2 regions of the Bacillus infantis NRRL B-14911 genome follow, and region 1 is predicted to be linked to the other one. Evidence: riboswitches for the same ligand, from Rfam matches in the RefSeq annotation. Region 1 holds a riboswitch; the other holds the start of a gene.

Region 1 (3,410 bases):
GATGCTGTTCGTCAGGAATGTCCCTGCTATTCCTGACGCATTCACAGCATATGAAGGCAGTGATATGGCCAGCAGCATGGAAAGCCCGACAATCATATAGTTGATTTGAGTAGCTTCCGCCTTTGCCAGAATCGAGATCCCTGTGAACACCAGCGTTGCGGCAGCCGGCAGGAAGATTCCGCCGACAACCGGGGCCGGCGTCAGAGCCAGGAGTGCGCCCGCTTTAGGCACAAGCCCGAGCACCAGGAAGATGACAGCAGCAGCCATGACCGGGTATCTTGAGCCAACCCCGGTCAAACGCAGCAGGCCGACATTCTGCGCATAAGCTGTCGTCGGAAATCCGCCGATCAACGCTGACACAAAAGAGCCCGCCGACTCTCCCGCAAAACCGCCGCGGATCCTTTTGGCTGTCAGCTCCGTTTTCAGCATCGCAGAGGACGCCTGATAAACGCCCATTGCCTCTATTACAGCCACAAGATACGCAATGAAAAAGGTCAGGAAGGCTGCCCATTCAAATGTAAGTCCATACGGAAGCAACTGTGGAAGGCCAAACCATGCACTTTCCTTGATCATGGCAAAATCAGCTTTTCCCAGCGAAAAAGCAAGTGCATCGCCTGCAATCAAAGCAATCAAAAACGAAAAAGACTTCCAAAGACCTTTTCCGAACAAAGAAAGGCCAAGGACAATCAAAGCTGTTGTTATCGACAGCAGCAGGGTTGATGGACTGGCAAACCCTTCATCACCCGGAGAGCCTCCCAGAAATTCATGCAAAGTGAACCCGGCAAGCGAGATCCCGACTAAGAAAATGACGGTCCCGGAGATGACTGGTGTGAACAGGGCCCTCAAGCGCCCAAGCACCCCGGTTATTGATAAAAGGAACACAATGGCGGCACTCACCAGGATGCCCCCGGTTGCTGCAGCAAGCCCATTCGCCTTGCCGGCTGAAATCATAATTGCATCAAATGCAGCTGACGGTCCCTGAATGATCGGCAGGCGGACCAGCTTTGTCGCCTGTATAAAGGTGACAATACCGGCTGCAATGAAGATGCTGTTCACCATATTAGCCGATAATGCAAATGGCAGTCCGATCATAGCTGCCACAAAGATGGGATCCAGCCAGACATTCGAGACAAAAACGTGCTGGAGCCCATATAAAACGGTTTTTCCCGGCGGAAGCTTTTCTTCCAATCCTATTAATATCTCATCCGTGCTGGATTCTGTTCTTCTTTCGTCCATCTTCATTCTCCTCATCCTTTAAATTGACCTGTTCGAAAATCGGTGTCCGTTTTTTCTTCAGAATGGCCAAAATAATGATTCCCAGTAGGGCTCCGGCAGTCGAACTGAAGATAAAGAGCGGAATAAAGCCGAATAGTGCGGCCTTCTGCCCCATGATCATGGTGGCAAGCGGATATGAAAGGAGCGCACCGATGATGCCGGTGCCAATCACTTCCCCAGTAAAGGCCATCGACAGCTTTTTTGTCCTGCTGTAGAGAAGCGCTGCAAGCAGCGCACCTGCCATGCTCCCTGGAAAAGCAAATACTGAGCCGGTTCCCATTAGATTCCTGAGCAGCGATATACATAACGCCTGTGCCACGGTGTAATAAGGGCCAAGCAATACGGCTGACAGCACATTCAGCAGATGTTGGACCGGGAATACTTTTGTAAAGCCAAGCGGAATATACAGCATGCTGCCTGACAGCGTTCCCACTGCAGCCATCATTGCAGCAGCAGTTAATCTTTGTGTTTTACCCATACAAAAATCCCTCCATGCTAATTTGCACTGAGGGAATGGAGGCGGAGGGGTTAACATGCCGGCTCTTTGCCAGCCGCAGCATAAAATCCCGCACTTCCCTCCGCCGGCATAACCCGGATCAGGTATAAGGGTCAGGGCCGAAAAAGGCCCACTCTCAGCCGGACTCCTCCGGCTCCCCCAGTGCTTTTATGTATTAACTTATCTTGGATATAAGGCTGTTTAGACCTTTAACGGCCTGGCTTAGAGTTTTTAAAATGAAGTGCCGGCCATTTTACCGTTAATTCCTGCTGGTATAGGAATCTATCAAGAAGGAACTGATATAGGCTTCCAATCAATTTTAAGATTACTGCTCTTTTGATCCCCACTAAAAAAGCCCGGTCCCCATATGAAAGAAGGACCAGGCTTTTGCACACATAAAAAAAGTACTGTTGCTCATTCTACTTTCCTACGCTGGCATGATCCAGTTCAGGTCCAAAGGGTTAAAAAACATCGGTTTTCCTCTCAGCCCGCCTGTGCGGACACCCCTAGCAGTCACACAATATCCAATTAAGAATCATCATAACTTTGTTACTGTCAAAAGTAAAGACAATGTTTATTTCTTCCTGCGCCTGATCAAAAAGAAAGCTGCGCCAATAACAGCCGCCGCAATCAGCATATACACCACATTAGAATACATATCCAGATACCCCACTGCCGTTTCCCATGAATCACCAAAGGCCGCTCCAATATTTACAAGGATTGTATTCCAGATCAATGTGCCGATGACTGTAAATAGCAGAAACAGCGGAAAGTTCATTTTTGCCATCCCGGCAGGAATGGAAATCAGGCTTCTTACCAGCGGGATCATCCGGCATATCAGAATTGTCCAATAACCGTAGCGGTCAAACCATCCAAAAGCTTTATCTAAATCAGCCTTTTTCAGGCGGAGTATGCCTCCCCACCTGTCTATCATTCTCTCAAACCTGTTTCGGCTCAGTAAAAGGCCCGCCCCGTATAGCAAAGCAGCGCCCACTGTCGAGCCAAGGGTAGCCGCTGCAATCGTTCCAATAACAGTAATATTTGTTTGTGCCGTCATGAAGCCGCCAAATGTCAATATAATTTCAGACGGGATAGGGGGAAAAATGTTCTCAAGCGCAATCAGCAGGAAAATTCCTGCATATCCGAATTGTTCAATCACATCTTTAATCCAGTTCTCCATAATACCTCCCAAGACGAAAAAGCATATCAGTTAATTAACGTTAAATTCTGTTTCCTCCCCTTCAGGAAAAGGAAATTCCCTATAAGTTCAGGCCATTCAGATGAAATTAGAATAACTCATCCTGAAAAATAATCAAACAATAACTTGCACAAGACCAAAAACAAGAACATTTGTTCTTGAAGTGCATATGTTTTATGGAGACTCTTAATGAGGAGGATGTCCATGAAAGCTATCCCTGATGCTTTTGCCTGCATGGCACGTTATCTTATGGAGGATGATGAAGCATCTGCAGAATTGTGGAATAAAGTACTCCTTGCTGCTAAAAAAAACGGGTTGGGAAATGACGAGGAAGCTATATTGCCTGCTGCTGTAGAATCATTAAGGGTACTGATGAGGAAAATGAAATCATCCCAGCCTGCAAAAAGTCCTGCCGCTTATTTTTACGTTGTCATAGATCGC
Region 2 (3,410 bases), 280 kb from region 1:
TTCTTAGTGCAGTTCGTGCTTCCCATGATAAAATAGACCTTTAACAGCTCTTTCATTCTTTGACTGTCAATTCGCGCCATATGCCAAGCCCTCTGCTTTCTGTCTATTGTTATATGCCCAGTGGTTTGTCGGGCCGTGGCCGCTCCCAAGGAGAAGATCATCTTCGATGGCTGCCTGGATGAAGTCTTTTCCAAGCCGGACACTCTCCTTTACAGAAAGCCCCTTCGCCAGTCCTGCCGTGATTGCTGCTGAAAAGGTGCAGCCGGTCCCATGGGTATTGACTGTATCCACCCTCCTGCCTTCAAACACATCAAAGCTGCTTCCATCAAAAAGCAAATCAGCAGCAGCTTCTTGATTTCCTGTTTCATGCCCCCCTTTAATGACTACATTGTGAGCGCCGAGCGCACATAATCTCCTGGCAGCTTCTTTCCGTTCGGCTAAAGAAGAGATTTTCATGCCGGTTATTGCTTCTGCTTCAGGAATATTAGGGGTGATGATTAGTGCGAGCGGGAGTAAATGTTCCTTCAGGGCTGCCATGGCGCTTTCCTGCAGGAGGCTAGCCCCTCCCTTGGCAATCATCACAGGATCGACGACCACCTTTGTCCATTGATAATGGCTGATAACAGCAGAAACAGCTTTAATGATGTCTGCATCAAAAAGCATGCCCGTTTTTAAAGCATCCGTCCCCATGTCGCTTCCAATGCTCTCTATCTGTTTACCTACAGCTTCGGCCGTCATCGGGAAGACCGCCTGCACGCCAGTGGTATTCTGAGCGGTGATTGCTGTCAGTGCTGACATGCCATAGACACCAAGTTCCTGGAAGGTCTTAAGGTCAGCCTGGATTCCGGCTCCGCCTCCACTGTCCGAACCCGCTATTGTCAATGCTTTCTTAATATTCATTTATATTTCTCCTTTGAGGACAGTAATGTCCGTCCTGTTTTCAAGATCCTCACCCTTAAGCAGGGCAAGGCTGTTAAGCAGCTCTATTTGAAAGGTTCCAGGTCCTTTGTTTCCCGCTGCTTCTGCAGCCATTTCTGCCGCTGCAGAGTATACAGCCAGCGCAGCCGCCGCGGCTTTCAGTGAGTCTGATTCAATTGCATGGAAAGCGCCTATGACCGATGACAGCAGGCAGCCGGTTCCTGTAACTTTTGTAAGGAGGCTGCTTCCGCCACTGATCCGGACAACTGTTATTCCATCAGAAATGATGTCCTCCTTCCCTGTAATAACAGTTACGGTGTTGAACAGTTTTGCAGCAAGAAGGGCTGTCTCTTCCGGGTTGCCGGCTTCCCCGCCGTCAACACCTTTAATTTCTCCTCCTTTTCCGGCAAGGTGAGATATTTCGGCTGCATTGCCGCGCAAAATGGAGATCGGCAGCTCTTCGAGAAGGTTTCTGCCTGTTTCAGTCCTGTAAGCTGTTGCACCTGCCCCGACCGGGTCAAGGATGATCGGCACTGAGTTTCTGCCCGCTGATTCTCCCGCAAGTTTCATAGATTTTACCACAGGGGAAGTAAGAGTGCCGATGTTCAGGACCAGCGCCCCTGCAATGCCGGCCATATCGGCAGCTTCTTCTGCAGCATGAGCCATGACAGGCGATGCCCCCAGCGCCAGCAGGCCGTTAGCGGTAAAATTGGTGACAACCATATTGGTGATATTATGTACAAGCGGCTTTTCAGCCCTAAGCTTTTCCAGCATCACTGCTATCTCTATTGTATTCATTCCCTTTTCTCCTTTCAGCAGCAAAAAAGCCAGGCCCTGAAAAGGACCTGGCAATTGTGCATAAAAATATAGCAAATAGTTCCACTTCGCTACTTTCCTACGCTGGCATCATCCAGATCAGGTCCAAAGGGTTAAAAAACGGGCCAGTTTTTCTCTCAGCCTGCTTTCCGCAGGCACCCCCAGTAGTTGCTTATTAGATTGACAATTACATAGTATCTTTTTTTGTCCCCGGCGTAAAGCGATAATCATTTACTAAACCATTTCTGCGGCAAAATGATAGATTGGCAGTTCAATGAAAACGGAAGTCCCTTCTCCTTCATTGCTCTCGGCCCAAATTTTACCATTATGCCTTGCGATGATTTCCCTTGTAATCGAAAGTCCGATGCCATTTCCGGCCGTCCTGCTGTTACTGCTTGCCTTGGTATAGTTCCTGTCAAAAATAAATGGAAGCCTTGCAGCCGGGATGCCGCTGCCGGTATCTGACAGGCATATCCTGACACTTCCGCCCTGGGATGCCAGCCTGGCGCTAAGGATCAAACCGCCAGTCTCTGTATGCCTGATGCTGTTTGAGACCAGATTGGAGAAGGCCTGCAGCAGACGGGCGGGATCTGCCTCCACCAACGGAACATTCTCAACATTCGTGTTTTCCAGATCCAGGACAAAATAAAGTCCTTTCTTTTCGGCTTCAAATTTAAATTGCTTCCTAATATTGACCAGCATCTGGCCAAGGGGCAAATAATCCATCTCAAACCGTATTTGGCCAGCCTCCATACGGGAAAGATCAAACAAGTCGCGGATCAGGACATTCAGTTCATTCAGGCGGCTGACACTTCGCTGAAGAAATTCTCTTTTTTGCTCTTCTGATTCGGCAATACCCTCCTGCACAGCTTCTATATAGCCCTTAACGGCAGCAAGCGGAGACCTTAAATCATGAGAGATGTCTGATAATATAGTGTTCTTTGCCTGCCTTGAGCGGTCGAGTTCTTTATTGGCCCTCTCCAGGCGGATATTTGCTTCATTCAGCTCTTCGGTCCGCCGGGCAACCCTTGCTTCCATCCTCTCATACAGATCTGCATTTTCCAAAGATATGGCTGCCTGAGAGGCAATCAATTCAAGAACCCGGAGATTTTCTTTTGTGAATGCATGCGAAATCTGGTTGTTTTCCAGGTACATCATACCCTTTACTTCACCCTTATTCAGGATCGGCAGGCAAATGAGCGACTTCAACAGCATCCTTTTGACATAAGGATCCCCTGAAATCAGACTGTTTTCACAGGCATAATCAAGAATGATTCCTTCTCTGCTCAGCTCTGCAAGTTCTATTGCCTGTTCGGACAGCATTTCTCTTCCTTGGACCGGCTCGAAGCGTTTTGGCCGTTCACCCCCACCGGCATACTCCCCGATCGTCCAAATTCCATCCCGTTTAAAGAGCAGAATCCCCCTGTCTGCTCCGCTGTAATGCATGGTAACCTCCATTAGCCGGGCCAGCAGATTTTCAAGCACTACTTCCCTGGATATGCTCTGGGCGGCGGAAACAAGGGCATACTCATCAAACTGAATGGAATGACTGGTTTCCGGTTCCTTCGGTAAGGAAATTTTAACCTTCTTCCGAAGATCATCAGCCTTGGCTTCTGCACCCCAAAGGCGATAGCATTTAAAAGCTTCTGAGAAAAAGGAACTTGCCATCCTGCTAT

The links. A riboswitch is a leader RNA that binds a small molecule or an ion and turns the genes downstream of it on or off. The one in region 1 is predicted to bind thiamine pyrophosphate.
Region 2: linked by a shared signal. The riboswitch ahead of thiM (hydroxyethylthiazole kinase) and the one ahead of thiW (energy coupling factor transporter S component ThiW) in region 1 are both predicted to bind thiamine pyrophosphate.

Annotation. Positions count from the first base shown of each region.
Region 1 is NC_022524.1:2,707,220-2,710,629, forward strand. It holds gene N288_RS13720 (solute carrier family 23 protein) at 1-1,236, opposite strand, end outside; gene thiW (energy coupling factor transporter S component ThiW) at 1,202-1,753, opposite strand; TPP riboswitch at 1,832-1,942, opposite strand; TPP riboswitch at 2,179-2,289, opposite strand; gene N288_RS13730 (DedA family protein) at 2,346-2,951, opposite strand; gene N288_RS13735 (hypothetical protein) at 3,174-3,410, shown strand, end outside.
Region 2 is NC_022524.1:2,426,941-2,430,350, forward strand. It holds gene thiE (thiamine phosphate synthase) at 1-80, opposite strand, end outside; gene thiD (bifunctional hydroxymethylpyrimidine kinase/phosphomethylpyrimidine kinase) at 67-900, opposite strand; gene thiM (hydroxyethylthiazole kinase) at 901-1,716, opposite strand; TPP riboswitch at 1,794-1,907, opposite strand; gene N288_RS12145 (ATP-binding sensor histidine kinase) at 1,969-3,410, opposite strand, start outside.